Regions from separate parts of the Stenotrophomonas sp. 107298_Sma genome, predicted to be linked through region 2. Evidence: riboswitches for the same ligand, from Rfam matches in the RefSeq annotation. Region 2 holds a riboswitch; the other holds the start of a gene.
The links. Region 2 has a riboswitch for glycine ahead of ACZK2G_RS19355 (trimeric intracellular cation channel family protein). Riboswitches for the same ligand answer to the same signal wherever they lie in the genome.
Positions count from the first base shown of each region.

Region 1 (15,063 bases), 710 kb from region 2:
TTCTTGTCGCCGTACACGTTGTCGACGCGAGCCACCGGCGGCCAGTACTTCTGCAGCTTCAGGCTCGGCAGCGGGAACGCAGCCAGTTCACGCGGGTAGGCGTGGGTCCACTCGCTGGCGGTCACCGCGGTGGCAGTGTGCGGCGCGTTCTTCAGCGGGTTGTCCTCGCGGTCCAGGCGGCCGTCTTCGATCGCGGTGATCTCTTCGCGGATCTGGATCATCGCGTCGATGAAGCGATCCAGCTCATGCAGCGATTCGCTTTCGGTCGGTTCGACCATCAGCGTTCCGGCCACCGGGAAGCTCAGGGTCGGGGCATGGAAGCCGAAGTCGATCAGGCGCTTGGCCACGTCTTCGGCACCGATGCCGCTGGTCTTCTCCAGCGGGCGCACGTCCAGGATGCACTCGTGTGCCACCAGGCCGTTGCGGCCGGTGTACAGGGTCTTGAAGTGCGGAGCCAGGCGCTTGGCGATGTAGTTGGCGTTGAGCTGGGCGACCTGGGTGGCCTTGCGCAGGCCTTCGGTACCCATCATCGCGATGTACATCCAGCTGATCGGCAGGATCGAGGCGCTGCCGAAGCTGGCCGCGCTGACCATGCCGACCGGGCCGTGGTCCCCCAGCTTTCCCGGCAGGAACGGCGCCAGGTGCTCCTTGACCGCGCACGGGCCAACGCCCGGGCCGCCGCCGCCGTGCGGGATGCAGAAGGTCTTGTGCAGGTTCAGGTGGGAAACGTCCGAACCCCACTTGCCCGGCTTGGCCACGCCGACCAGAGCGTTCATGTTGGCACCGTCGGTGTACACCTGGCCGCCGTGCTTGTGGATGATCTCGCAGATCTCCACCACCTCTTCCTCGAACACGCCGTGCGTGGACGGGTAGGTCATCATGATCGCGGCCAGGCGGTCGCTGTACTTCTCGGCGTTGAGGCGGATGTCCTCGACGTCGACGTTACCGTTGGCGTCGGTCTTGGTCACCACCACCTTCATGCCGCACATCTGCGCCGAGGCCGGGTTGGTGCCGTGCGCCGAGTCCGGGATAAGGCAGATGTCACGATGGTCTTCGCCGCGCGAACGGTGGTAGGCACGGATCGCCAGCAGGCCGGCATACTCGCCCTGCGCGCCGGAGTTCGGCTGCAGGCTCACTGCGTCGTAGCCGGTGCATTCGACCAGCATCGCTTCCAGCGAGTCGATCAGTTCCTTGTAGCCCAGCGCCTGATCGGCCGGCACCAGCGGATGGATCTGCGAGAACTCCGGCCAGGTCACCGGGATCATCTCGGCGGTGGCATTGAGCTTCATGGTGCACGAGCCCAGCGGGATCATCGTGCGGTCCATCGCCAGGTCCTTGTCGGCCAGCGAGCGCAGGTAGCGCAGCAGCTCGTGCTCGCTGTGGTGGGTGTTGAATACCGGGTGGGTCAGGAATTCAGACTGGCGCAGCAGGCCGGCCGGCAGGGCGTCGGCGGTGCTGGCATCCAGTGCGTCCACGTCCAGCGAAGCACCGAACACGGCAGCCACGGCCACGATGTCGGCGCGGGTGGTGGTTTCGTCCAGGCTGATGCCGACCGAGTCGCTGTCGATCGCACGCAGGTTGTAACCGGCGGCACGGGCCTTGGCGTGGATCTCATCGGCGTGCACGCCGGTGACATGCAGGGTGTCGAAGAAGTCACCACCGACCTGCACGCCGGCCTTGCGCAGTGCCGCAGCCAGGATCGAAGCCAGGCGGTGGGTGCGGCGCGCGATGCGGGTCAGGCCTTCCGGGCCGTGGTAGACGGCATACATCGAGGCCATCACCGCCAGCAGCACCTGCGCGGTGCAGATGTTGGAGGTGGCCTTCTCGCGACGGATGTGCTGCTCGCGGGTCTGCAGGGTCAGGCGGTAGGCCGGGTTGCCCTGCGCGTCGATCGAGACGCCGATCAGGCGGCCCGGCATCGAACGCTTGTAGGCGTCACGGCAGGCCATGAACGCAGCGTGCGGGCCACCGAAGCCGAACGGCACGCCGAAACGCTGGCTGTTGCCGACGACGATGTCCGCGCCCCATTCGCCGGGGGCGGCCAGCAGGGTCAGCGCCAGCAGGTCGGTGGCAACCGCCACCAGGCCGCCGCGTGCGTGCACGGCATCGACCAGCGCCTTGTAATCGCCCACCTGGCCGAAGGTATCCGGGTACTGCAGCAGCAGGCCGAAGCCGTCCGCTTCCAGCGCTTCGGCCGGCGTGCCCACGCGCAGCACGATGCCCATCGGTTCGGCGCGGGTGCGCAGCAGTTCCAGCGTCTGCGGGTGTACGGCGTCGTGCACGAAGAAGGTGTCCGACTTCGACTTGGCCGAACGCTTGGCCAGGGTCATCGCTTCGGCGGCGGCGGTCGCTTCGTCCAGCAGCGAGGCGTTGGCGATTTCCATGCCGGTCAGGTCGGCGCACAGGGTCTGGAAGTTGATCAGCGCTTCCATGCGGCCCTGCGAGATTTCCGCCTGGTACGGGGTGTAGGCGGTGTACCAGGCCGGGTTTTCCAGGATGTTGCGCAGGATCACGTTCGGCGTGTGGGTGCCGTAGTAGCCCTGGCCGATGAAGCTGCGCAGTACGGTGTTCTTGTCGGCGATCGCGCGGATCTTCGCCAGCGCCTGCACTTCGGTGATCGACTCCGGCAGCGCCAGCGGTGCCGGCGACTTGATCTTGGCCGGCACAATGGCATCGGTCATCGCATCCAGCGAGGCGTGGCCGATGACGCCGAGCATCTGCGCGATCTCGGCATCGTTGGGGCCGATGTGGCGCTCGACGAAGGCCGAATGATGCTCGAGCTCACGCAGGGAAGGGGTGTTCTGGGACATGGCGAAGGATCCGTCAGGAAAGGGCACACGCACGGGCACAAGCCGCCGGTCGGCGGTCTGCGGGGCGCCCCTCTGTCCTTTTGCCTGAGAGTTTGAAAGCGCGGCGGACCGCTGCTTCTTGCCCCTTCGGCGCCGGATTGAACCGGTCTCTCCAGAGTTCTGTTACGGGTGGTATCGGGCCTGAGCGATTACGGGCGTTGCGCCTTCGGCAGCGGTGTTCCGCTTCTCCCACCGTGTTGCCCGCCGATTATAGCCCGTTGCGCGCCGGCCGGCCGCTCCCGGGAGGCGCCGCTGCGCCTGAATGGCCGATGGCCCGGCCGTGCGTTTTGTGCATCCGTGCATGGCGCGGGGCGCAATCCCCACCTATGATGGGCGGATACCCGAATTCATCTGGCGCTGTCCCTGTTTCAGGGGACTGGCGCCCGCCGTGCGTGCCGCGCATGGCCCTGCCGGACGCCTCTCCATGACCGCCGCTGTTGCTCCCTCCACCCGCCGCATGGCCCTGCTGCTTGCTGGCCTGGCCATGTTCGGTCCGTTCTCGATCGACACCATCTTCCCGGCGTTCCCGCAGCTGGCCCAGCGCCTGGCGGTGGACGAAGTGGCGGTGCAGCAGACCATCAGCGTGTACCTGCTGTTCTACGGCCTGATGAGCCTGGCCCATGGACCGCTGTCCGACGCCTGGGGCCGCAAGCGGGTGATCCTCGGCGGTCTGGTGATCTTCGTCGGCGCCTCGGTGGGCTGTGCATTGTCTACCGACCTGACCACGCTGCTGGCGTTCCGCGCACTGCAGGGCCTGTCGGCAGGTGTCGGCATGATCGTCGGCCGAGCGGTGATCCGCGACCTGTACCACGGCCACGACGCGCAGCGGCTGATGAGCCAGGTGTCGATGCTGTTCGGTATCGCCCCGGCGATCGCCCCGATCATCGGTGGCTGGATCCTGCTCAGCGGCGCTGGCTGGCCGTTGATCTTCTGGTTCCTGGTGGTGTTCGCGCTGGTGCTGCTGGCGGCCACTGCACGCTACCTGCCGGAAACCCATCCGGTCGAGGCGCGCGTGCCGTTGTCACCGCGCGTGCTGCTGCGCGACTACGTGCGCATCGGCTTCAATCCGCGTTTCCTGCGCCTGGCGCTGGCCGGCAGCATCGGCTTCGGTGGCGTGTTCCTGTACATCTCCTCGGCGCCTGTGTTCGTGATGCAGCACCTGCACCTGGGCGAGGGCGGCTTCGCCTGGCTGTTCATTCCCACCATCGGCGGCATGACCACCGGCTCGTTCCTGTCCGGGCGCATGGCCGGGCACAGCAGCCCCACGCGACAGGTCTCCATCGGTTTCGGCCTGTGTGCGCTGTCGGTGCTGCTGAACATCGGCTACGTCGGCCTGGCACCACAGTTCGCACTGCCGTGGGCGGTGATGCCGATCTTCCTGGGCGGCATGGGCATGGCGCTGATCTTCCCGATCCTGGCGCTGGCGGTGCTGGACATGTATCCGCACCAGCGTGGCCTGGCGTCCTCGCTGCAGGCCTTCGTGCAGCTGATGATCAGCACCGTGGTGGCCGGCGTGGTGTCGCCGCTGCTCAGCGCCAGCCCGCTGCACCTGGCACTGGGCCAGGCCGCGTTCTTTGGCGCCGGCTTCGTGTTCTGGTACTGGGAACACCAGCGCGAGCGCGCGGCGCAGGCAGCCTGCACGGGTCATTGAGCAGCGTGCAGGGGTAGAGCTGGCGGGGATGCCGGCACATCCTTGCAGCCGCGGACAACCGGACTAGGCTGGGCATTCCAGCCAGCCGGTGCGTGGATGCACGACAGCCAGCCAATCCGATGTCGTCGCATGAGGTACCCCCATGGCTGCGCAGCAGACCTACCGCCTGTTCGAGGTGGCGCTGAAGGAGCGCCGCGTTCTTTCCCCTTCCCTGGACCGCATGGTGTTCACCGGTGCCGACGTGGCGCGGATGAAGACCGAAGGCCCGGACCAGCGGATCAAGGTGTTCTTCCCCTTGCCCGGCCAGGAGGTGCCACAGGTGCCCAGCGGCGAGGACTGGTATCCGCGCTACCGGGCCCTGCCTGATGAGCTGCGGCCGCCGATGCGCACCTACACCATCCGCCAGCTGCGTGCCGAGCAGGGCGAGGTCGACGTTGATTTCGTCATCCACGGCGTGACCGGGCCCGCTTCGCGCTGGGCCATGCATGCGCGGCCGGGTGACCGTGTCGTGCTGCTGGCCCCCGATGCCGACTGTGCCGACAGCAGCGAAGGTTGGGAATGGAAGCCGCCGGCCGGTGTCGGCCAGGTACTGCTGGTGGCCGATGAGACGGCGTTGCCTGCGGTGGCGGGCATCCTGGAGGAACTGGCGGCCATGCCTGATCCGCCGCGCACGCTGGCATTGCTGGAAGTGGCCCAGGCCGGCGACGCGGTGCCGTTGAAAGCGCCGGACACCGCCGAGCTGGTGTGGTTGCCGCGTGGGCAGGCCGCCTATGGCCAGCCGCTGCTGCAGGCGGTCCAGGAACGGCTGGCAGCGACCTCGAGCGTGGCTGCCGGCGATGCGCTGGAAGAGATCGATGTCGACGCGCAGATCCTGTGGGAGCAGGCCGATGCCAGCGTGGCCGGACCGCTGTATGCCTGGGTGGCCGGCGAGGCGGGTGCGGTCATGGCGATCCGCCGCCATCTGGTGCGTGACTGCGGGCTGGACCGCCGCGCCATCACCTTCATGGGCTACTGGCGGCACGGCAAAGTGCTGGACTGAGCGTTGGCGTGAAGCGGTGCTGCGGGCGGGGTGCGTTATCCTTGCGCCCCCCTCGCAGCGGTACCGCATCATGTCCACCAGCTCCAAGATCCGCCGCGACCAGCGCCGTCGCCAGGAAAAGCAGGCCGCCAACAAGGCAGCCGCGCAGGCCTCGCCGGTGGAGCCGCATGCCGAACTGCGCGACCCGCAGCGTACGCTGCTGGCCGGTATCGTCCGGCGCGATGGCGAATGGGTGCTGGGCATGGATGGCCGCATCGCCGGCCAGAGCGAGAGTGCTGCCCAGGTGCTGGCCTTGATCATGCAGGCCGGCGAACTGCACGAACGCAACGGCACGCCGGTGCGCCTGGTGTACTCGGATGCACTGCGTGATGCTGCGCAGGCCGAAGCGAAGGAAAAGGGCCAGACCTTCGAGGAATTCAAGGCCGAACTGGCCGCAGCGATGGCCGCGAAGAAGAACAGCTGACAGGCATTTCGGTAGAGCCGGCCGCTGGCCGGCTGCCCGTTGGGTCTTCATCGCGTAGTTGCCGGACAGCGGCCGGCACTACCAGAAAGGGGCGGATCCTCGCGGATCCGCCCCTTTTTTCATTTCGCCGCCGGTGCCGCGTTGGCCTGCCAGCCGCACATCTGGCCTTCGTTCTGCTGCTTCAGCCATTCGTTGACCGGGCTGAAGTACTCGATCATCGGGCCGGCATCGAGCTTGTCGGTGCCGGTCAGTTCCTTCAGCGTGGCCTGCCACGGCTGGCTGGCACCCTTGCTCAGCATCGCCCAGTACTTCTGGCCGGCTTCCTTGTTGCCGTAGAAGGTGCACTCATGCAGCGGGCCCTTGTAGCCGGAGGCATCGCACAGGCCCTTGTAGAACTGGAACTGCAGGATGCGCGCCAGGAAGTAGCGGGTGTACGGAGTGTTGCCCGGTACGTGGTACTTCGCGCCCGGATCGAAGAACTCTTCGCCGCGGGTGCTGGCCGGGGCCACGCCCTGGTACTTGGCCTTCAGGTCCCACCACGCCTTGTTGTAGTTGTCGGCGGTGATGGAGCCATCGAACACGCCCCAGCGCCAGCGGTCGATCATCAGCCCGAACGGCAGGAACGACACACCCGACAGCGCCATGCGCATCTGGTTGTTGATGACCGCCTCGCGGCTTTCGGTCGGCGCATCGACCAGGCCGATCGAGCTGAGGTACTTGGGCGTCATCGCCAGCACGATGGTGTCGCCGATTGCTTCATGGAAGCCATCGTTGGCACCGCCCTGGAACAGCGGCGGCAGCGGGTTGTAGGCCAGGTCGTAATAGATGTGGCCCAGCTCGTGGTAGATGGTGGTGAAGTTCTCTTCGTTCGGCTTGATGCACATCTTGGTGCGCACGTCGCCTTCCATGTTCATGTCCCAGGCGCTGGCGTGGCAGACCACATCGCGGTCATCGGGCTTGATGAACTGGGTTTTTTCCCAGTAGGACTGCGGCAGCGACGGCATGCCCAGCGACACGTAGAAGTCCTGCGCGCGCTCGGTCATCTGCTTGGCGGTGCGCAGTTCGGCCTCGCGCTGCGCCTTGTACTGCGCCGCTACGTTGGCATCCTTGCCGGCCTTGGCCAGCGCCGCGCTAAGGTTGGTCTGGTACTGCTTTTCAAGCGCAGCGGTGATGTCCAGGCTGCCGGCACCCGGGTACGGTTCCAGCTGGTCCCACAGGTTCGACCAGTCCTGCTGCCACATGTTGCCCAGCAGATGCGCCGCGATCAGGCCGTTGCCCACTTCGGCCTTGTCCTTGCCGTAGGTCTTGTCCAGCTTGCCGCGTGCATAGCAATGCAGCTGCTCGTACATCGGCTTGACCTGCTCCCACAGGCGGTCGGTTTCCGGGCCGATCTGCTCCGGCGGCATGTCGTAGCCGCTGCGCCACATCTGGCCGGCATCGGTGAAGCCCATGCCCTTGGCACCTTCGTTCACCAGGCCGACAAACTTCTGGTAGTCGCCGCGCATGCTCTTGGTGGTGCTGTGCCAGCCCTGCCATGCGTCGAGCTGCTTGTCGTAATCGCGGCTGCGCGCCAGCACCTGCTCCAGCTCGCCCAGCTGGCGGCAGGAGTTCGGATCGTTGGCATCGGTGCAGTACTTGCCGGCACCGTAGCTGCCTTCCATGCGGGTGGCGATCTGGGTCAGTTCTGCCAGCTTGGCCGGGTCACGGGGTGCCGGCATCGAGGACATCAGCTTCAGCAGGTGGATCGCGCGCTTGCTGTCCTCGCTCATCGGCTTGCCATCGAACTTGGCGGCCTGTTCGATCCAGCTGTTGAGCTGGGTCAGTGAGCGTTCGTTGGCCTTGGCCGCGATGCGTTCCGAATCACTGTTGATGTAGGTGGAGGACAGCCACTGCGCCGAGGTCATCTCCGGGTAGGCGGCCTTGAATTCGGCATTGATGCGGGCCACGAACTGGTCGGCGGTTTCGCCGGCCGGGGCGCTGCTGCTGGCGGTGTCGGTGCCTGGCGCAGCTTCCTTCTTGCAGGCGGCCAGGGCCAGCGTGGCGGCGGCGATTGCCGAGGCCAGCAGGAGATGACGGTGTTTCACGGGCGGTCCTTGGGTGGTGAACGACCGCCGAAGGCTAGTGGGCAGGCGTTGCCACCGCAAGTGGCGGAAGTCGGTAGGGTTCGGCAGGGCTGCGCCCTGCACCCGCAGAAGTAACGGCAACGGCCGAAGCAACAGCAGAAGCGGGCTATCCGTGGGATGGCGGCGCGGCGTGGGCTTGCAGGACACGCCGTAAACCCATCCATGGGGGCTCGATGGCGCCATCCATGGCGCCAACGGTCCTGCAAGCCCACACCGCCCCACCTCTGACAGATCGCGGCGGCCGTTGGTGGGTGTCGACCTTGGTCGACACATCTGTCAGGTATCGAAAATCAAAATGGGGTCGGATCCGTTTTCCTCAGGAAAACGGATCCGACCCCACGGTCGTTCCATCAGATCGCGGCAAACTGTCGAAGGCGGGGTGGGTCCGGTTGCGGGGGCGTGAGCCGCATGGATGCGGCGACCGGGCCTACATGGATGTATTTACGGCGTCCCCCGCAACCGGACCCACCCCGCCACCCCTCGGGAAACCCGCTTCTGCTGTTGCTTCGGCCGTTGCGGTTGACGTTGCCTCTGCAGGTGCAGGGCTGCAAGCCCTGCCGAACAACCCTCAACCTTCGCAGTTGGCGAACACGTCGCGGTCGCGCTCGTACAGCGATGTCTTCACCTGCATCAGACCCAGCACCGACGGGAACAGGTTGTCGTGGTCGGTATACGCTGCCGAACGTGTGCGCAGGCACTGCAGGTTCAATCCGCGGCTGCTGGCGAAGCCCTGCGAGAACCACATCGTCATCGGCACCCGGGTCTGTTCGGCCGGGGCGATCGCGTAAGGCACGCCGTGCAGGAACAGGCCCTTCTCGCCCAACGACTCGCCATGGTCGGACAGGTAGATCATCGCCGAGTCGTAGTCCTGCATGCCCTGCAACGTGCCGATGGTCCTGGTCAGGAAGTGATCGGTGTACAACACGGCGTTGTCGTAGCTGTTGGTGATTTCTTCGCGCGAGCAGCGGCCGATGTCACGGGTGTCGCAGGTCGGGGTGAAGCGTCGGAACGCCGGTGGGTAGCGCTCGAAGTAGGCCGGGCCATGGTTGCCCAGCTGATGCAGCACCACCACCCGGTCGCCCGGTTTCGCACGTACCTGGGCGGCCAGATCCTGCAACAGGATCTCGTCCATGCAGCGGCCATCGGCACACAGGCCCGGTGTGGTCGCGTCGGACAGCGACTGGAAGTCCAGGCCCTCGCACACGCCCTTGCAGCCGGACTGGTTGTCACGCCACAACGGGGCGATGCCGGCGCGGTTCAATACGTGCAGCAGCGACTGGTGTGCGCGGATCTTCTTCTCGTCGTAGTCGTGGCGGCCCCACGGCGAGAACAGACACGGCAGTGAGACTTCGGTGCTGGTGCCGCACGAATGCATGTCGGGGAAATTGACCACGCTGGCCTGTGCCAGTTCCGGGGTGGTGTTGCGCCCGCCGTTGAGGCCCCAGTTCTGCGCACGCACGGTCTCGCCCATGACGATCACCAGCAGGCGCGGCTTGCTGGCTGCTGCGCGTGGGGTGGCCTTGGCGTCGGTGCCGATCGGCAGCTTCGGTGCGCGCTGCACCGGGTTGTCGCCACGCAGTGCACGCGGCAGGCCGAGCAGTACGTTGGCCGGGGTGGCCAGGTAACGCACTTCGCGCTGGTTGCGCATCAGTGCCGAAACATCCTGGAACGAAATCAGCGCACCGCCGAGTGCGGTCACCGCCGCCACCACCAGGAAGCCGATGCGCCACAACAGGTTGCGGCCCCAGCTGCGGCGGCGCAGCTGCACGCGCCACAGCACCACCATCGGCAGCACTGCAAGCAGCAATACCGGCCACAGCAGCGACACCGTCATCAGCTCGCGGCTTTCCTTGGGATCGGTCGCCAGCACATTGCGCAGCATGTCCGCATCCAGATAGATGTGGTAGCGGCTCATGTAATGCGCAGCGAACGCGGTCACCAACAGCAGCACGCTGATCACCACCTTGGCGTTCCAGCGCCAGACCAGGATGCCCAGCAGCAGGCCGTGCGCGCCCAGCAGCAACAGCAGCAACGAAAGCGCGTAACGCAGGCTGCCCGGATGGCTGGCCATCGCGCTGTGCCAGAACAGGCCGTTGCCGGCTACTGCGAAGAACAGGCTGGTCAGCGTGATCAATGCTTCGGTGGACAGCTGCGGACGCCAGCGAAGAAGACCCGCCAACGCAGGGAGGCGGGCGGGGCGTTGGACCGATGCACTCATGCGTTCGCCTCCTGGCGGTTGGGACGGTCCAGCTGACGGCGGATCAGGACGCGTTTGACGATCAGGTACAGGCCCAGCGAAAGCAGCCAGCAGATCATTGCAGTGGCAATGTCATGGGAAAGGAAATGGGCGCCGCGCAGTTGCTGGCCGATGCCGAACACCAGACCAGCACCGAGGCCGATCCACAACCCGGCCCAGCGCCAGGCAGGACGCCACAACAGCGCGAAGAAGTACAGGCACAGCCAAGCGTAGCCGGCGCTGGCGTGGCCAGCGGGGAAGCAGGCCTGGGGCGACATGCCGCTTGGGCGCACGGTGAACAGCCCGATGAAAGGCTGGTGGCCGCCGTAGCGCAGCAGGTCCCAGGGGCATTCCATCGGCACCAGCGACTTCAGCAGGGAGATCACACCCGTGCCCAGCGCCATGGCAATTACGACATAAAGCAGCGCCCACCGCAGGGTGCGATCGCGACCCTTACGCCAGTGGTGGAAGCACAGCAGAATCGCCACAAGGGCTGCTGCCGTGCTCAGCCATTTGCCGGCTTTGTGCACCAGCGTGCGGGTGACAAAGGCGTCCTGCAGCGCCCAATGGCCGCCTTCGAGGCGGAACAGATGATCGGCCACCCACTGGTCGCCGCCGAAACCCATCAGCAGCGTAAACACGGGCAGACCGATTGCGACAGGCAGCCAGAGGTGAGTTACGGCAAATTTTGACGCCAGTGGCGATGTCGCAAGCGGTGCTACCGAATCAATGGGACGGACGGGCATGCTGGGAAAGGGCGGTTCGGGAATCCGCGGCCATGCTCGTCACCTGGATGTCGGAGAAGGGTCGGACGCTCGTTCGTGCCGGGTTAATGTTTGCCCAGCACATGTCAACGTTCAGTCTTCTTCGGCGGTCGACCCGGTCCGTTCGGCATGGCACTCGGGATCCCATGCCGTTCCTGGAAGCAATTGCCAACGATTGCGATTGGCAACACCAATATCAATCACCTTGGCCGGGTCCACGCAGGGGCTCATTGCATCGTCCAGCACCAGCAGCCAGCGCTTGCCCGGTGCCTCGGCCAGCCATGGGCCGGCGTCATGCCACTGTTCGGCCCACGGCCGCTTGAAGCCGAACTCGCGCACTGGGCGGTCGGCCTGCAACAGGTTCTGTTCGCGCCAGGCGACCAGGGCCAGTTCGGCGTCCGGGCCGATCCGCGCGCCGACCCTGCGCATCAGCGCCGAAGCCGAGGCATACGGATCCAGCGCCGGAATCAGCACCAGGCCGTAGAGCATCCACAGCATGCCGTGGGTGAGCAGTACCAGCGTTGCAGCACGACGTACCCGCAACCACACGATCAGCGTGGCCAGGGCGATGGCGAAGGTCAGCAGGCCATCACCGAGCACTGGCAGCAGGGTGTCCGGCATTGCACGGCGTTCCAGCTGAGCCACCGCCCAGGGATGTTCGGTCATCAACATCACGCCGAGCACGCCGGTGGCCAGCATCAGCACCATGCTGTAGCCGAACAGGTAGCGGCGTACGCACAGGCGGCGCAGCAGGCCCGGCAGCAGCGGCGCTACGGCCAGGGCCAGCGCCGGCAGCATCGGCAACAGGTACACCTCGCGCTTGCCCGGGCTGGCGCTGAAGAACACCAGCACCAGTACGGCCCAGCCCAGCAACAGCCACTGCCGACGGTCGCCACGACGCAGGCGGCGCCACCACGGCTTGAACAACATCGGCAGCAGCAGGCTGCCGGGCAGCCACAGCGTCAGAATCACCTGCAGGTAGTACCAGATCGGCTGCCGGTGGTGCCACGCATTGGCGTAGCGGGTGCCGGTCTGCTTGAACAACAGTTCATGTGCGTAGGCCTGCAGTTCGGCGCTGGGTGAATGCAGCAGGGCCCAGCCGAGCGGCGCCAGCCACACTCCCACGCCCAGCAGGAACGCGGGAATCAGCCACAGCAGCGTGGCAGGATGCGGGCCGTCCACGGTGTACCCGCGACGGCGCTGGTACAGCCACCAGCCGAACCAGGGCAGCACCATCAGCAGCGGCAGGAAGCCCACGCCCTTGGTCACGGTACCCAGCCCGGCGGCAAACCCCGCCAACCACAGTGCAGGCAGGTTGCGACGTTCGCACAGATGGCGCATCAGCCCCCACAGGGCCACGGTGGTCATACCGACCAGCGCCATGTCGATCTGCGCACGCTTGGCCATCAACCCGAACTGCAGGGTGCAGAAAAGCGCGGCCAGGGCATAGACGGAATGCCGCGGTGTCCACAGCCGCCGTGCCAGATCCGACACAAGCCACAGGCTGAGCAGGGCACCCAGCAATGACGGCAACAGGAACGACCACTGCCAGCTGCCGACAATTTCATAGGCGACCGCCTGCAGCCACATGAATACCGGCGGCTTTTCCGCATACAGCTCGACGCCACGGTGCGGCAACAGCCATTGCCCGCTCTCGACCATGGTCCTGGCCGCCAGCACGAAGCGCGGCTCGTCCGGTGGCTGTGGCTGCCGAAGACCGATACCCGCTGCCAGCGCAGCGATGATCAGCAGCCACAACAGGGGCAGGCGCCATTGGCGGGGAAAGGCTACGGGCACGGCAGGCTCCGGGAGCAAAACAGCCACTTTGAGGTGACAAAGGTGGAAAAAGCGTCAGAACGGGGCAGGGCGACCGCATTCCGACATGAGCAGCGCTACCATGCTACGAACTTCCGTGGATGTTTCGTGCATGCGTCTGTTGGTGATCGAGGACAACCGCCAGCTGGTGGCCAACCTGTTCGACTATTTCGAGTCGCGCGGGCACGTGCTCGACGTGGCCCCGGATGGCATCACCGGCCTGCACCTGGCCGGCAGCCACCCCTACGATGCGGTGATCCTGGACTGGATGCTGCCGCGCATGGAGGGCCCCGAGGTGCTGCGCCGGCTGCGCGCCGAGCACGCTTCGGAGGTGCCGGTGATCATGCTGACCGCGCGCGACGAGCTGCCGGACAAGATCGCCGGCTTCCGTGCCGGTGCCGATGACTACCTGACCAAGCCATTCGCGCTGCCTGAGCTGGAGGTACGGCTGGAGGCCCTGCTGCTGCGCGCACAGGGGCGCAACCCGCGCAAGCGGCTGCAGGTCGGCGACCTCGTGCTGGACCTTGCGACCCTGGAAGCCCAGCGTGAGGGCCAGGTGCTGCACCTGTACCCGGCCTGCCGCAAACTGCTGGAGGTGCTGATGCGGGCCAGTCCCGGTGCGGTCACCCGCCAGCAGCTGGAATTTGCCCTGTGGGGTGACGAGCCGCCGGATGGCGACCTGCTGCGTTCACACGTCTACGAACTGCGCCGCAGCGTCGATGGGCCATTTGGCGAAAAGCTGATCCATACCCTGCCGCGGGTCGGTTATCGGTTGGCTGTGACCGCCGGCAGCGACGCTGGCAAGGATCCTGATGAAGGTGCGTAAGCCCGGCCCGCTGTACCGGCGCGTGCTGTGGTGGTTGCTGGGGTACCTGGCGCTGCTGTCACTGGCGGTGTTCAGCGTTGGCAACTACGTGCATGAGCATGCCGAGCACGCGGCGTGGCGCGCGCTGCTCAATTCCGAACTGGACAGCATCGTCGAGCATGTTGAACACGAGCCGCATTACCGCTGGCAGGATTCGGACACGCTCAGTCTCTACCGCTTCGATGCGATCAACCTGCCCGACAGCCTGCGCACCCTGCATCCCGGACTGCATGACGGGGTGATGGTGAAGGGCCGCGAGATGGCGGTGATGGTGCGCGAGACCCAGTCGATGGGACGGGTGGCGCTGGCGCTGGACATCTCCGACTTCCACGACCTGGAGCAGTTCGCGACCCGCTGGGTGATGCTGGCGGGCGTGATCATGATCTTCGTTACCGTACTGATGGCCTCGTTCGGCATGGAACGGATGGTGCGCCCGCTGAGCCTGCTGGCCCAGCACATTGCCACGTTGCGGCCGGGGGCGCAGGGCCAGCGCATCGATGTTGATCCGCGCGGCAGCTCCGAGCTGCACACGATTGCCGATGCACTGAACGACTACCTGGATCGCAACGAGCAGTTCGTCGAACGCGAGCGGGTGTTCATCAGCACGGCCAGCCATGAGCTGCGCACGCCGATCGCGGTGATGACCGGTGCCGCCGAGCTGGCGCTGGAGCAGCCGGGCCTGCCCGAGCGTGCGCGCCAGCAGATCCAGCGCGTGCTGCGCACCGCACAGGGCGTGGAGCAGCTGATCGAGCTGCTGCTGGTACTGGCCCGTGATCCCGATCGCCTGGCCTCGCGTGCCGAGCGCATCGCGCTGGACCAGTTGCTGCCGGAGATCGTCGACGATCATCGACACCTGCTGGGCGACAAGGACCTGAGCATCGGTATCCAGGCGGCGCCGGTGGACATTGTTGCGCCGCTGGCGGTGGTGCAGGCGGCGATCGGCAACCTGCTGCGCAATGCCATCGAGAACAGTGGGCGTGGGCATATCGAACTGCGGCTGAGTGCGTCGGCGGTGCTGACCCTGCAGGACCCCGGTCATGGCATGAGCCCCGAGGAGATCGCGGCGATCCATGCGCGGATGGCGCGGGGCGAGCGAACCGACCGCGGCGGCATCGGCCTGGACCTGATCGCGCGGCTGTGCGAGCACCTGGGCTGGACCCTGCAACTGCAACCCTGCGAACCGCGTGGCACGCGGGCGAGCCTGGACTTCAGCGCCTCCCGCCCATCCTGATCCAGATGCCCTGGTAGATGCCAACCT
Region 1 is NZ_CM151094.1:3,463,307-3,478,369, reverse strand. Features, by position in the region: gene gcvP (aminomethyl-transferring glycine dehydrogenase) at 1-2,810, opposite strand, end outside; glycine riboswitch at 2,873-2,975, opposite strand; gene ACZK2G_RS16340 (multidrug effflux MFS transporter) at 3,274-4,500, shown strand; gene ACZK2G_RS16335 (siderophore-interacting protein) at 4,643-5,539, shown strand; gene ACZK2G_RS16330 (hypothetical protein) at 5,610-6,002, shown strand; gene ACZK2G_RS16325 (M2 family metallopeptidase) at 6,122-8,086, opposite strand; gene ACZK2G_RS16320 (phosphoethanolamine transferase) at 8,694-10,343, opposite strand; gene ACZK2G_RS16315 (phosphatase PAP2 family protein) at 10,340-11,107, opposite strand; gene ACZK2G_RS16310 (ArnT family glycosyltransferase) at 11,219-12,940, opposite strand; gene ACZK2G_RS16305 (response regulator transcription factor) at 13,053-13,766, shown strand; gene ACZK2G_RS16300 (sensor histidine kinase) at 13,753-15,036, shown strand.
Region 1: another riboswitch for glycine. It lies ahead of gcvP (aminomethyl-transferring glycine dehydrogenase); the one in region 2 lies ahead of ACZK2G_RS19355 (trimeric intracellular cation channel family protein).

Region 2 (15,063 bases):
TGCGGGTGAACTGCAGCTGCTGCAACGTGACGGAGGGGGATTGATCGCACGCCTGGTGCTGGGATCGGCCTCCTGACATCGCATGTCGATTGACTGAACGTCATCTTTCTGGTTTATGATTAGGCGCCTAATCATGTGGGTATCGATGATACTCGAAGCCAAGCACCATGCCCTGCTGGACGAGGCACAGCGACGAGGCCATGCCAACGTCGCGCAGCTGCGCCTGTGCTTCCAGCTGCTGTCGCTGTCATCGTCGATCGATCGCGACTGCGCCACACGTCTGGCGCCACAGGGTCTCAGCGAGGGGCGCTTCATCGTGCTGTTCCTGCTGCACGGTGCAGGTGGCACGCTGCCGCCGCATGAACTTGCCGAGCGCGCAGGCGTCACCCGCGCCACCATCAGCGGCCTGCTCGATGGCCTGCAGCGCGAAGGCCTGCTGCAGCGTCGCAGCGATGCCGAGGATGGCCGCCGCCTGCAGATCGTGCTGACCGCAAAGGGCGCGCGTCTGGCCGAGTCATTGTTCGACCAGCACACGCAGTGGATCGGTGGCCTGTTCAATGGGCTCGAAGCTGGCGAACAGCAGCAGCTTTCGCAGCTGCTGCACAAGGTCTGGCAGCACACCGACGCCGGGCGTGAGACTGCGGCATGAGCGGTGCCATCGCCGCAGAGCGCCTGCGTGCGCTCAACCGTGGCAGCGTCGCGACGACCCATCTGGCCGAGTGCCTTGCAGTGGACTTCGCTGCGCTGCTGCAGGTGGTAGCCCCCGCACTTGGACCGGATGCGCTGCAACGCATGCGCGACGCTGCGGGAAAGGGCATCACCCGACGCATGGGTTTGGCCGCACAGCTGCTGCGCGGGGCGGGGCAGGGCACGCCTGCGCTCTGGCAGGCTCACAGCTCTGACACCGTGCGCGGCTGGGCCTGCTATCTGATCGGCAGCGATGCCTCTACACCGCTGGCAACGAAGCTGCAGGCGATGCGACCGCTGGCCGATGACCCGCACTTCGGCGTGCGCGAATGGGCGTGGCTGGCATTGCGTGCCGACATCGTTGCTGCGCCGATGCAGGCGCTTGAGTACCTGCAGCCGTGGACGCATGACGCATCGCCGTACCTGCGTCGCTTCGCCTGCGAGGCGCTGCGCCCGCGCGGCGTCTGGGCCACGCATATCGCGCTGTTCAAGCAGCGTCCGGAACTTGCGTTGCCGGTGCTGGAAGCACTCGCCGACGATCCCGAGCGCTATGTGCAGGATTCGGTTGGCAACTGGCTCAACGATGCTGGCAGGATGCAGCCGCAGTGGCTGCTTGATCTCTGCACGCGCTGGCAGCGCGAACGCGACAGCGCTGCCAATGCCTACATCCGCAAGCGCGCACTGCGCTCGCTGCAATCCCGGTAGCGCCGGCCCATGCCCGGCGGACGCCAATCGACCACCTCAGGGAAGACCACCATGCCGCACACGCTCATCGAGCTCTACAGCGCCACCCCCGCCTGGACCACGCTGCCTCCCGAACAACGCGCGGCCTTCTTCGCCCTCATCGGCTCCGGTATGCAGCAGTTCGATCCGGCCCGCATCATGCCGCTGGCGATGGGCCGCATTGCCACGGGCGTACCGCGCGGCAGTGGTGAGCAGTTCTACGCGGTCTGGCGCTGCGCCAGCCGCGAGGAGGCCGACGCGCTGGTGGCGGGCATCGCCGCCACCGGCTGGCACGACTACTTCACCACCACCCATGCGGTAGGCGCGGTGGACGGCATGGCCCAGCACTTGGCTGATCTGGCTGCGCTGTAACGACGTGAAGAGCGCTCGCATGGCCCAGCCCACGGCATGGATGGCACATGCGCCTGTCACCGAGACACGGTAAACAGTGCATTGCCCATGTCCGTCCGCAGGGAAGTTGATCATGCAGAGCAAGCTCCAGGTCACGTTGTTCGGCCCTCTTGGTGCCAGCCCGGCGCTGCAGGTGCCGGGGCAGGAAGGGCCGTCGGTGGCCATTCCGGAAACGACGCTGCGGCAGCTGGTCTCCGATCTCTATACCGCGCGCTCCCTGCTCAACCCCGAGCAGCTGGACGAAGCCAGGCAGGAGCTGGACCGCGTGCTGGAGCGCTGGGCGGACATCCATGAAGGCCTGCTGCTGGACGTGGAAGTGCATGGCAGATGAGCGACTTCGCATGCGTGCCGCCGCGTAGTCGTCCCAGACGGGCCCATCGCTGAACCGCGTTCCCAGTTGCGGATGAAACATTTTGCACTGCGCAAAAGCTGTGCTATCAATACAACCCATGAACGCAGCCCCCACCAGCTTTTACTGGTATTACTTTCCGAAGCCACTGGCGGAGGAAGGACTGCGCTCACCCTGAAGAAAGCTTCAGACGCATTCCCGAAAGCCGCCAGCGAACCTGGCGGCTTTTTTCATGCCGCCACGCTGGGGACCCCCAACGTTCCGGAGATCTCCCGCAATGCCCCCGCACACCGACGACCTGCGTATCCGCACCATCGAACCGCTGACACCGCCTGCCCAGCTGCTGGCGATGCTGCCCTGTGACGATGAAGCTTCCGACACCGTCAGCGCCTCGCGCGCGGCCCTGCACCAGATCCTGCACGGCCGTGACGACCGCTTGGCGGTGGTGGTGGGCCCGTGCTCGATCCACGACCCGAACGCTGCCATTGAGTACGCCCAGCGCCTGAAGCCGCTGCGCGACGCACTGGCCGGCGAACTGGAAATCGTCATGCGCGTGTACTTCGAGAAGCCGCGCACCACGGTGGGCTGGAAGGGCCTGATCAACGACCCGGACCTGGACGGCAGCTTCAAGATCGACAAGGGCCTGCGCATCGCCCGCGGCCTGCTGCGCGACATCAACAAGCTCGGCCTGCCGGCCGGTGTCGAGTTCCTCGACGTGATCTCGCCGCAGTACATCGCCGACCTGGTGGCATGGGGCGCGATCGGTGCGCGTACCACCGAGAGCCAGGTACACCGCGAGCTGGCTTCGGGGCTGTCGTGCCCGGTCGGCTTCAAGAACGGCACCGATGGCAACGTGAAGATCGCCGCTGACGCAGTGGGTGCGGCATCCAATCCGCATCACTTCCTGTCGGTCACCAAGCAGGGCGGCACGGCCATCGTGTCGACCACCGGCAACCCGGATTGCCATGTGATCCTGCGCGGTGGCAAGCAGCCGAACTACGACGCGGGCAGCGTTGCCGAGGCCTGCCAGGTGCTGGCCAAGTCCAAGCTGCCGACGCGTTTGATGATCGATGCCAGCCACGCCAACAGCCTGAAGAACCCGGAGAACCAGCCGAAGGTGATCGACGACATCGCCGTTCAGCTGGAAGACGGTGAACAGCGCATCGTTGGCGTGATGATCGAGAGCCATCTGGTCGGTGGTCGCCAGGAGCTGGTGGAAGGCCAGCCGCTGGTCTACGGGCAGAGCATCACCGATGGGTGCATCGATTGGGACACCACCGTGACGGTGCTGGAGCGACTGGCTGCGGCCGTGCGCGCCCGTCGCGACGTAAAGGTGTCCGAAGCCGCCTGAGTGCGGCACGTGTGTGGATGGCGGCCAGCGCCTGCGGGGGTGCGGCCGCGATCAGGGCCGGTCGGAGTTGGAGGCCGGCCCATCTGCACCGGCGATGCGCCTGGCGCTGCGCATGAGCGACAGCGCCAGGTACATCGCCGGGGTGGTGTACAGCGTCAGCCACTGGCTGACCAGCAACCCGCCCACAATGGCGATTCCCAGCGGTTGCCGGAGTTCCCAGCCTTCGCCGTTGGCCAGCATCAGCGGCAGCGTGCCCAGCAGCGCCGCCAGCGAGGTCATCAGGATCGGCCGCAGGCGCAATCGCGCTGCTTCCATCACCGCGTCCCGTGCAGTCAGGCCACGCCGCTCGCCGGCCAGCGCGAAGTCCACCAGCAGGATGGTGTTCTTCATCACCACACCGACCAGCAGGAACAGACCGAGCAGCGCGATCAGGTTCAGTTCGTTGCCGAACAGCCACAGCGCCAGCAGTGCGCCGATGCCGGCCGAGGGCAAGGTGGACAGGATCACCAGTGGCTGCATGAAACTCTCGTAGAGGATGCCCAGCACCAGGTAGACCGCCAGCGTGGCGCCGAGCACCAGCCACAGCTGGCGCGAACGCAGCTGCTCCAGGCCGCCGGCCTCACCGGACAGCTTGCCCTGTACCGAACGTGGCAGCATCAGTTTCGACATCGCACCATCGATTGCCTGCGTGGCCTGTTCCAGGCCCACCCCCGGTGCCAGCGCGAACTCGATCCAGATCGAGGCGAACTGCTCACTGTGGTACACCCGGTCCGGTGCCATGCCATAGCGCCAGCTGGCGATGCTCGACAGCGGAATGCGCTGGCCGTTGCCATCGATCACCTGCAGGCGTGGCAGCGTGCCCGGGTCCTGGGTGTGCTTCGGGTCCAGCTCCATCACCACGCGGTACTGGTTGAGGCTGTCGTACAGCGTGGCGACCTGGCGCTGGCTGAAGGAGTTGTTGAGCATGTTGGCCACCGTGCGCAGGTCCACGCCGTGGCGCGCGGCTGCTTCGCGGTCGATGTCCAGCATCACCTGGCGCATGCCTGCTTCGCCCTGTGCTTCCACGTCCACCAGTTCGGGCAGGCCACGCAGCGCGGCAGCCACCTTCGGCGCCCATTCGCGCAGCGGTGCTGTATCGGCCGACAGCAGCTGGAACTCGTACTTGCCACTGCTGCCTGCGCCCTCCAGGCGGATGTCCTGGTCCACCCACAGATAGAGATTGCCGCCGGGCAGCTTGGGCAGCCGCGCGCGCAGGCGGTCAATCACCTCCTGGCTGGAGACCTTGCGATCGGCCAGAGGCTTCATCTTGATCATGATGAAGGCGTTGTTGACCCCGTTGCTGCCACCGATGTAGCCGATGATGTCCTCAATGGCCGGGTCGGACAGCAACAGCTTCCTGTACGCATCGATCTTCGGTTGCATGGCCTGGAAGGACAGGCCGTCATCGCCACGGGCGAAGCCGCGCAGCTGCGCGGTGTCCTGCTTGGGCACGATGCCCTTGGGCACCTGCTGGAACAGCCACGTGTTGAGCGCGATGACTGCAACGAAGGCCAGCAACGGCCAGCGCAGCCGGCGCAGGCTGGCCTGCAGCGTGCGCAGGTAAGCGCCGCGCACGCGCTCGAACAGTGCATTGCTGCCGCGCTGCCAACGCGAGGGTTGCTGCGCGGCATCCACGAACAATCGTGCACACAGCATCGGAACCAGGCTCAGCGCGACCAGCACGGAGACCGTCATTGCCGCCACCAGGGTCAGCGAGAATTCGCGGAACAGGCGTTCGACGAAGTCATCCAGGAACAGGATGGCGACGAACACCACGGCCAGTGCAACGTTCATCGACAGCAGCGTGGCACCGACTTCCGATGCGCCACGCACCGCCGCCTGCCAGCGGTCCGCGCCGAGTTCGCGATGGCGGGCGATGTTCTCCAGCACCACGATGGCATCGTCCACCACCAGCACCGCCGCGACAATCAACGCCATCAGCGAGAGCGTGTTGAGCGAGAAGCCCATCAGCGCGATCAGCGCCAGCGTACCGAACAGCACCACCGGGATCGCCACGCTGGGCACCAGTGCAGCACGCCAGTGGCCGAGGAAGGCCAGCACCACCAGCACCACCAATACGATCGCCAGCACCAGGGTGAGCTCTGCCTCATGCAGGGTGGCGCGGATTACCGGCGAGCGGTCCATCACCAGCCGCATGTCCACGCCGGAGGGCAGCAGTGCATGCAGCTGGGGCAGCTGCGCCTGGATGGCATCGACGGTAGCGATGATGTTGGCGCCGGGTTGGCGGCTGACGATCAGCAGCACGGCCGGGCGTTCGTTGTGGAAGCCGCTGGCATAGCGGTCCTCCACGCCATCGGCAACGGCGGCTACATCGCCCAGCCGCAGCGTGCGGTCGTCGCTCACCTTCAGAGCCAACTCGCGATACTGCGCGGCCTGGCGCAGTTGCAGCGGCGCTTCCAGCTGCCACTGCTGGTGCGCATCCCCCACCGCACCCAACGGGCGCACCGCATTGGCGCGGGCGATGACCTGGGCTACGTCTTCCAGCGCCAGCCCGGCGTGGTTCAGTGCGTTCGGATCCAGCGACACACGCACTGCCGGCAAGGCACTGCCGCCCACCTGCACTTCGCCAACGCCTGGTACCTGCGACAGCTTCTGCGCCAGCACGGTGGAGGCCAGGTCATACAGCTGGCCTGGCGAGCGCGTGTCCGAAGTCAGTGCCAGTGCCAGGATCGGTGCCTGCGAAGGATTCACCTTGCGGTACTGCGGCATGCCCGGCATGCCACTGGGCAGCTGGCCGCGAGCGAGGTTGATCGCGGCCTGCACTTCACGTGCGGCCTCATCGATATCACGGCCGAGTACGAACTTCAGTTCGATCTGGGTCTGGCCCTGGGTGCTGGCCGAATCGATGCGCGAGATGCCGGGCAGGCTGCCCAGCGCACGCTCCAACGGCGTGGCCACGGTGGCGGCCATCGATTCGGGCGAGGCGCCGGGCAGGCTGGCACTGACTTCAATGGCTGGGTAGTCCACCTGTGGCAGCGGCGCCACCGGCAACAGCCGCAGCGCCAGCAGGCCGGCCAGCACCAGTGCCACCGCCAGCAGGATCGTTGCTACCGGGCGCTGCACGCAGGCCTGCGCCAGGCGCGCGATGGGGGTCACGCGCGTGCCTCGTCAGCGCCCGTCGGGGCCGCTGCACGGCCACGCTGCAGGCGGTCGAAGGCCAGGTAGATCACCGGCGTGGTGAACAGCGTCAATACCTGGCTGACCAGCAGTCCGCCCACCATCACCCAGCCCAGTGGCTGCCGCAGCTCGGCGCCGGAACCGCTGGCCAGCATCAGCGGTACCGCGCCGAACAGTGCGGCCAGCGTGGTCATCAGGATCGGCCGGAAGCGCAGCAGCGCGGCCTGATGGATCGCCTCGCGTGGTGACATGCCGCGTGTGCGCTGCGCGTCCAGCGCGAAGTCGATCATCATGATCGCGTTCTTCTTCACCAGCCCGATCAGCAGCACGATGCCGATCACCGCGATCAGATCCAGGCTGCGTCCGCTCAGCCACAGTGCGGCCAATGCACCCACGGTGGCCGAGGGCAGGGTGGACAGGATGGTGATGGGATGGATGAAGCTCTCGTAGAGCACGCCCAGCACGATGTACATCACTACCACGGCCGCCAGGATCAGCCACAACGTGGACGATAGCGAGCTGCTGAAGGCGGCCGCCGCGCCCTGCAGGCGAAGTTCGATGCTCTGCGGCAGATTCACCTGCGCGCGCGCGGCGAGCACGGCATCCACCGCTTCGCCCAGCGAAGCGCCCGGGGCAAGATTGAACGAAAGCGTAGCCGCCGGGAACTGGCCCACGTGATTGCGCAGCAGCGCGGACGGACCCACCTCTACACGCGCTACCGAACCCAGCGGCACGGTCTGCCCGGCGCTGTTGCGCACGCGCAGGCCGGTGATGGCTTCCGGTCCCGGCTGGCGCGACGGATCGGCTTCCAGCACCACCCGGTATTGGCTGGCCTGGGTGAAGATGGTTGAAATCTGGCGCTGCCCATAGGCGTCGTACAGGGCATCGGCTACCGCTTCCACGCTTACGCCCAGGCGCGCCGCCGCATCGCGGTCGATCGCCACGCGCGCCTGCCGCCCCTGCATCTGCAGATCGCTGGACACATCACGCAGCGCCGGCGACTGGCGCAAGGCCTGCAGAAGCTTCGGTGTCCAGCTTTCCAGCGCTTCCAGATCCGGCGTGGTCAGGGTGAACTGGTACTGGTTGCGGCTGATGCGGTCTTCGATGCCCAGTTCCTGCACCGGTTGCAGGTACAGGGTGATGCCGGGAATCTTCGCCACGCGCTGCTGCAGCCGTTCCATCACGACGGCGGCACCGTCGCGGTCGCCATGCGGTTTCAGTTCGATCAGCAGGCGGCCGGTGTTGAGCGTGGCGTTGTTGCCGTCCACGCCGATGTAGGACGAGACGCTGGCCACTGCCTCGTCGGCTTCGATGGCCGCCGCCAGCGCCTGCTGGCGCTCGCGCATGGCCTGGAACGAGATAGCCTGTGGCGCCTCGCTGATGCCTTGCACCAGGCCGGCATCCTGCACCGGGAAGAAACCCTTGGGCACGGCGAAGTACAGCGCTACGGTCAGTGCCAGCGTCGCCACCGTGGCCAGCAGCATCAGCGGCTGGCGCTGCAGCACCCAGCGCAGCTGGCGGTCGTAAAGGGTGATGACGCGGTCGAAGACATCTTGTTTTGGGGTCGGAGCCCTGGCTGGATCCGACCCCTGGGCCGGGGTCAGATCCCCGTGGGGCTCTGACCCCTTCGCATGCGGCTTCAGGAAGCGCGCGCACAGCATCGGCGTCAGCGTCAGCGAGACCAGCAGCGAGATGCCGATGGCTACCGCCAGCGTCACCGCGAACTCATGGAACAGCGCGCCCACCAGGTCGGCCATGAACAGCAGCGGGATCAGTACCGCGATCAGCGAGACCGTCAAGGAGACCAGAGTGAAGCCGATTTCCGCTGCACCCTTGAGCGCCGCCTCGCGGGGGCTTTCGCCGTCCTCCAGATGGCGGGCGATGTTCTCCAGCATCACGATGGCGTCGTCCACCACGAAGCCGGTGGCGATGGTCAGTGCCATCAGCGTGAGGTTGTTGAGCGAATAGCCGGCCAGCAGCATCACCGAGAAGGTGCCGACCAGCGACAGCGGCACTGCAACGCTGGGAATCAGTGTGGCCGGCAGATTGCGCAGGAACACCCAGGTGACCAGCACCACCAGCGCGATGGCCAGCACCAGTTCCTTCTGCACGCCGCGCACCGACGCGCGGATCGATTCGGTGCGGTCACTCAGCACGTCCATCTGCACGCCGGCCGGCAGCGTGGCCTGCAGCTGCGGCAGCAATGCTCGCACCTGCTCGACCACGGCGATCACGTTGGCACCGGGCTGGCGCTGGATGTTCACCAGAACTGCCGGCGTAGTGCCGCTCCAGGCGGCCAGCTGCCGGTTCTCAGCGCCATCGCTGATGGTGGCCACATCGCCCAGCCGTAGTGGCGCGCCGTCACGCCAGGCCAGTGCCAGCGCGCGGTATTCGGCCACGCTGCGCATCTGATCGTTGGCGTCGAGCATCACCGCTCGGATCGGGCCATCGAAGCTGCCCTTGGGCAGGTTGACGTTGGCCGCAGCAATCGCGGTACGGATGTGGTCCATGCCCAGGCCGTTGGCGGCCAGTGCCGCTGGATTGACCTGGATGCGCACCGCAGGGCGCTGGCCGCCGGCCAGGCTGACCAGCCCGACGCCGGGCAGCTGCGCCAGACGCTGGGCAATGCGCGTATCGACCAGATCGTGCACCTGCGGCAGCGACAGTCCCTGCGAGGTCACCGCCAATGTCAGGATCGGTGTGTCGGCCGGGTTGACCTTGCGGTACACCGGCGGTACCGGCAGGTCTCCGGGAAGGAAGCTGCCTGCCGCGTTGATGGCGGCCTGCACGTCCTGCTCGGCCACGCCCAGCGACACCTCCAGCCCGAACTGCAGGGTAATGACCGAGGCGCCGCCGGAACTGGTCGACGACAGTTGTTTCAGACCGGGAATCTGCCCGAGCTGGCGTTCCAGCGGCGCGGTGATGGTGCGTGTGGTCAGTTCCGGGCTGGCCCCCGGATACAGCGTTGTGATCTGGATGATCGGATAGTCGACCTGCGGCAGTGCGGCCACCGGCAGCAGGCGGTAGGCCAGTACACCGGACAGCAGCAACGCCACCATCAGGAGAGTCGTTGCGACCGGGCGCAGGATGAACGGGCGCGAGAGATTCATGCGCCGGCCTTGATCGCGGCCTCCTCGGTGATGATCTCCACCGCCGTGCCGTCTTCCAGCCCGTCGATGCCTTCGATCACCACCTGGTCGCCGGCCACCAGTCCGGAGCGCACGGCCACGCGTCCATCGTCGGCCGGACCGAGCACCACGTTGCGGCGCTGTGCCTTGTTGTCCTTGTCGACGATATGCACGTAGTTGCCCTGGCTGCCGAACTGCACGGCGGCATCGGGAATCAGCAGCGCGCGCTGCTCGCCCAGTTGCAGGCGGACGTTGACGAACTGGTTGGGGAACAGCGCCAGATCGTGGTTGTCGAAGTGCGCACGCAGTTTCAGCGTGCCAGTGGCGGTATCGATGCGGTTGTCGACACTGGACAGCGCGCCACTGGCAAGCTGCCGGCCTTCTTCGCGGTCCCAGGTTTCCACTGCCAGCGCGGGTTGCACCTGCACGGCATCGAGCAGCGCCGGCAGCTCGGGTTCGGGCACGGTGAACAGAACGCTGATCGGTGCGGTCTGTGCCAGCGTCACCAGGCCTTCGGCATCGCTGGCGCGTACCAGGTTGCCCACGTCCAACCGGCGCAGCCCGACGCGGCCACTGACCGGTGCGGTGATGCGGGTGTACTGCAGCTGCAGGCGCGCCTCGTCAACAGACGCCTGATCGCTGAGGCGGCGGCCCTGCAGCTGGCGCACCTTGCTCTGCTGGTCGCTCAGTTCCTGCCCGGACACGTAGTTCTGCTTCTGCAGTTCGCGGTAGCGCTGCAGCTGGCGCTCGGCGTTCTCCAGCTCGGCCAGGTTCTGTTGCTGGGTGCCCTTGGCCTGCGCCAGCTTCACTTCATACGGGCGCGGGTCGATCTGCGCCAGCAGATCGCCGGCCTTCACCTGCTGGCCTTCCTGGAAATGCAGTCGCAGCAGTTCGCCATCCACACGGCTGCGTACCACCACGCTGTGCAGCGGCGTGACCGTACCGACCGCCTTCAGGCGCAGTACCAGCGGCTCGGCGCTGGCGCGGGCGATGCGCACGGGTACCGTCTTGCCGGGTGCATCGTCGCCGGCACCGGCCTCCGTGCGTGGCCAGAACCCCCACAGCAGGCCGCCGGCAAGGGCAACGCCCAGCATGATCAGCAACGGGCGGGCACGACGGAAGCGGGAGTTTTCGGCGACAGACATGGGGCATCCTGCGCCCTGCGCGCGCAGGGACATGCGGGCCCGTCGGTGCGTTCACGGCACCACGGGCAGCGGGGAGGGAGTGTCTGGCGGGGCCGCGGGCGCGGCGTGGCTGGATGCCGTCGCGGCAGCGACGGGGCGACAATGGTAGCCAATCACCCCGGCCAATGCCGCATGACCAACGTCATGCAACGCAATCGGTAGTGCCGGCCGCCGGCCTGCAACCGGCTGGAATCTGCGGGCGTGTGCCGTGTTTCCGGCCAGCGGCCGGCACTACCATCAAGCAATCAATGCACTTCGTCGTGATAGACGAACTTCGGCATTTCCCAGCGGTAGTGGATCGCCAGCAGGCGCAGCGCGAAGCCGCCGCCCAGGCAGCACAGGATCGCGGTAGCGTCGGCCACGCCCCAGTGCAGCAGCAACAGGTAGGCCGCGCCGGTCAGCAGCGCGATGATCGCGTACAGCTCTTTCTGGAAGATCAGCGGCACCTCGTTGCAGAGGATGTCGCGCAGCACGCCGCCGAAGGCGCCTGTCAGCATGCCGGCAATCAGCACGATCGGCATGGCATGGCCGGCCTCACGCGCGATCGAGCAGCCGATCAGGGTGAAGGCGATCAGGCCCAGGCCATCGAGCACCAGGAAGGTGCGGCGGAAGTGGTGCATCCAGCGTGCGACCCAGGTGGCGATCAGCGCCGCACACACGGTGAAGCCCAGGTACTCGGGATGCTTCACCCAGCCCAGCGGATAGTGGCCGAGCAGGATGTCGCGCAGTGATCCGCCGCCGAGGGCGGTGACGCAGGCGATCATGACCACACCGAACAGGTCCATGCGGCGGCGGCCGGCGGACAGCGCGCCGGTCATGGCTTCGGCGGAAATGGCGATCAGGTAGATGATGGACAACAGCATGGGACAGGCTCCGGGCGCGGTGGGGCCGGCCATGCGCCACTATCGCCATTGCCTGCGCAATGACGGGATGACGATGACCGGTGCCGCTCCCGCTGTCCTTTTGCCTGAGAGTTCAGCGGCATGGGCCGCGTGCCCCTTCGGCGGATCGTCCCGGGCGTGCCCGGTGACCTCTCTCCAGCTCGGCGAGTCGAATGCATGGTTGGTGGGATTCCAGCCCACCGGCCTGAGCGATCATGGGAGCCTGCGCCTTCGGCGGGCGCCAGCGCGGCGCCTCTCTCCTGCATTCGGGCGCCAGTATATCCGCTGCAGTGCAGCACGGCATAATCCGGGCATGGCACCGTCCCTCCGCCCGTGGTTCCTGTACCTGCTCGAATGCCGCGATGGCAGCTACTACGCCGGCATCAGCACCGACGTGGACGCGCGTTTCGCTGCCCACCAGGCCGGAAAGGGCGCGCGTTACACCCGGTCGCGGCCACCACTGCGGGTCCTGGCGGTGCGCGAGTACCCGGACCGAGCAGCGGCCTCACGTGCCGAATGGGAGCTCAAGCGGCAGCCGCGCGAACGCAAACTGGCCTGGCTGTTGCAGTAGATCCACGCCATGCGTGGATGGGGCGCATCCGGCCATGCCATGATCGCCCAGCCTTCAGCGCTGGAGACCCGGATGTCCACCGTTGCCCTGTTGTTCGCACTTTCCGCAGCAGCAAGCCCTGCCGCCGACGCCGCCACGATCGCAGCCATCGAAGCCACCTGCCATGACTACGTGGATGGCCAGCTGGAGGCCGACCCGCAGCGCGTCGCCCGTTCCCTGCATCCGGACCTGGCCAAACGTGCGGTGCTCGGTGATACACCGGACGAACGCCTGGGCCTGCGCCGGATGTCGAAGGAAGAGCTGGTTGCGTTGACGAAGCAGGGCGCGTTGAAGACCCCGAAAGATCAATGGGATCGCCGCTGCACGGTGCTGGACGTGACCGGCAACGCCGCATCGGTGCGGCTGGAAACGCCGTGGTTCGTCGACTACTTCCACATGGGCCGCTTCGAGCAGGGCTGGGTGATCGTCAACGCGCTGTGGTACCCGAAGCCGAAGGCGCCGTGAGCCGAGCATGGGCTCGGCTCTACAGGAACATGCGTGCGGCCCTAGCGCCTCGGCCGCCGGTCTTCCTGGTCATCACCGAAGATGATGCGCGCGCTGCGCTGGTAGCTCCAGTACGCCACGGCCCAGTTCAGCAGCACCACGATGCGGTTGCGGAAACCGATCAGGAAGAACACGTGCGCGGCCAGCCAGAACCACCAGGCGAGGATGCCCGAGAGCTGCAGCCTGCCCAAGTGCACGATTGCAGCCATGCGGCCGATGGTGGCGAGGTTGCCGAAGTCGGCGTACTTGAAGGGACCTGGCGCCGGCTTGTCGTGCAGGCGCGCGCGGAGCACCTCGGCCACGTACTTGCCCATCTGCTTGGCGGCGGGCGCAACGCCGGGTACCGGCTTGCCGTTGGCCTGGTTCAGCACGGCCAGATCGCCGGCCACGAACAGCTCCGGATGGCCAGGCAGTGTCAGGTCGGGTTGCACCTGCACGCGGCCGGCGCGGTCCAGCGGCACGTCCAGTGTACGCGCCAGCGGTGAAGCAGCCACACCGGCGGCCCATACCACCGTGCGTGCCGGCACGAATTGATCGCCGAGCTTGAAGCCCTGGCTGTCGATGTCGCTCACCGGGGTGCCGGTCAGCACTTCCACGCCCAGTTTCTCCAGTTGTCGGCGTGCCTTCAGCGAAAGCACTTCCGGGAACGAAGACAACACGCGTGGGCCAGCTTCGACCAGCCGCACCTTGGCGCTGGCCGGATCGATATGGCGGAACTCGTTGCGCAGCGTATGCCGTGCGATCTCTGCCAGGGTGCCGGCCAGTTCAACACCGGTGGGGCCACCGCCGACCACGGCGAAGCTCAGCCACGCCGCCTTCTTCGCCGGGTCCGGTTCGGCCTCGGCACGTTCGAACGCCAGCAACAGCTTGCGGCGCAGCGCGATGGCATCGTCCAGGGTCTTCAGGCCGGGGGCATCATCGGCCCACTGGTCGTTGCCGAAGTAGGCGTGGGTGGCGCCCGTGGCCAGCAGCAGGGTGTCGTAGTCCAGCGTGCTGCCATCGGCCATGCGGATCTGTCGGGCCTGCTTGTCGATGGTGACCACTTCGCCGAGACGGACTTCCACATTGCGCTGGTGGCCGAGGATGTGGCGCAGCGGTGCGGCGATATCCGGCGCGGACAGGCCGGCGGTGGCCACCTGGTACAGCAGCGGCTGGAACAGATGGTGGTTGCGGCGGTCGACCAGGGTGATGCGTATGCGCTCGCGGGCCAGGGCACGGGTGGCCCAGAGACCGGCAAAACCGCCGCCGACAACAACCAGGTGGGGAACGCGCTCACGACTCATCGACTCACTCCAGTGGGGGCATGGGGGAAGCGCTTGGCATCTTCGCACGGCAGGCGGTTGTCACGTCAGCGCCTGCGCGGATCGGCGATACTCGGGTTCAGGCAACCGCCCGCGAGGAATCCATGAGCGAACCGGAAAAGCGCATCGCCCTGTTGATCGACGCCGACAATGCGCCGGCATCGAAAATCGACGAGGTCCTGGCCGAAGTCGCCCGCTACGGCGTGGCCAACGTTCGCCGTGCCTATGGCAACTGGAAGAGCCCACGGTTGAAGGGATGGGAGGCGGTGCTGCACGAGTACGCGATCCGTCCGATCCAGCAGTTCGCCTACAGCAAGGGCAAGAATGCTTCGGACATGGCGATGGTGATCGATGCCATGGACCTGCTGTACGCGCGCAATCTGGATGGCTTCGCCATCGTGTCCAGCGATGCCGATTTCACCCCGATGGTGATGCGCCTGCTGACCGATGGCGTGAAGGTCTATGGCTTCGGCGAAAAGAAGACGCCGGAGCCGTTCGTCAACGCCTGCTCGAAGTTCACCTATCTGGAGGCGTTGGGGCAGACTCATGCCAGCGTGCAGGATGCGGAACAGTCATCGAACGAACAGGCACCGAACGAGCCGGTGGCCAACGACGATGCGCGTCCGCGCAAGAGCGGCGCGGAAATGCGCAGCGATACGCGTCTGGTGAAGATGCTGCGACGCGCGGTGTCCTCGGCCGAGGGCGAGGATGGCTGGTCGCACCTGGGCCCGGTCGGCAGCCAGATCGGCAACCAGGC
Region 2 is NZ_CM151094.1:4,171,429-4,186,491, reverse strand. Features, by position in the region: gene ACZK2G_RS19400 (sensor histidine kinase) at 1-76, shown strand, start outside; gene ACZK2G_RS19395 (MarR family winged helix-turn-helix transcriptional regulator) at 149-649, shown strand; gene ACZK2G_RS19390 (DNA alkylation repair protein) at 646-1,392, shown strand; gene ACZK2G_RS19385 (DUF6616 family protein) at 1,444-1,782, shown strand; gene ACZK2G_RS19380 (hypothetical protein) at 1,895-2,152, shown strand; gene ACZK2G_RS19375 (3-deoxy-7-phosphoheptulonate synthase) at 2,448-3,521, shown strand; gene ACZK2G_RS19370 (efflux RND transporter permease subunit) at 3,573-6,677, opposite strand; gene ACZK2G_RS19365 (multidrug efflux RND transporter permease subunit) at 6,674-9,808, opposite strand; gene ACZK2G_RS19360 (MdtA/MuxA family multidrug efflux RND transporter periplasmic adaptor subunit) at 9,805-10,971, opposite strand; gene ACZK2G_RS19355 (trimeric intracellular cation channel family protein) at 11,256-11,873, opposite strand; glycine riboswitch at 11,958-12,061, opposite strand; glycine riboswitch at 12,075-12,164, opposite strand; gene ACZK2G_RS19350 (GIY-YIG nuclease family protein) at 12,205-12,462, shown strand; gene ACZK2G_RS19345 (nuclear transport factor 2 family protein) at 12,535-12,966, shown strand; gene ACZK2G_RS19340 (NAD(P)/FAD-dependent oxidoreductase) at 13,008-14,288, opposite strand; gene ACZK2G_RS19335 (NYN domain-containing protein) at 14,411-15,063, shown strand, end outside.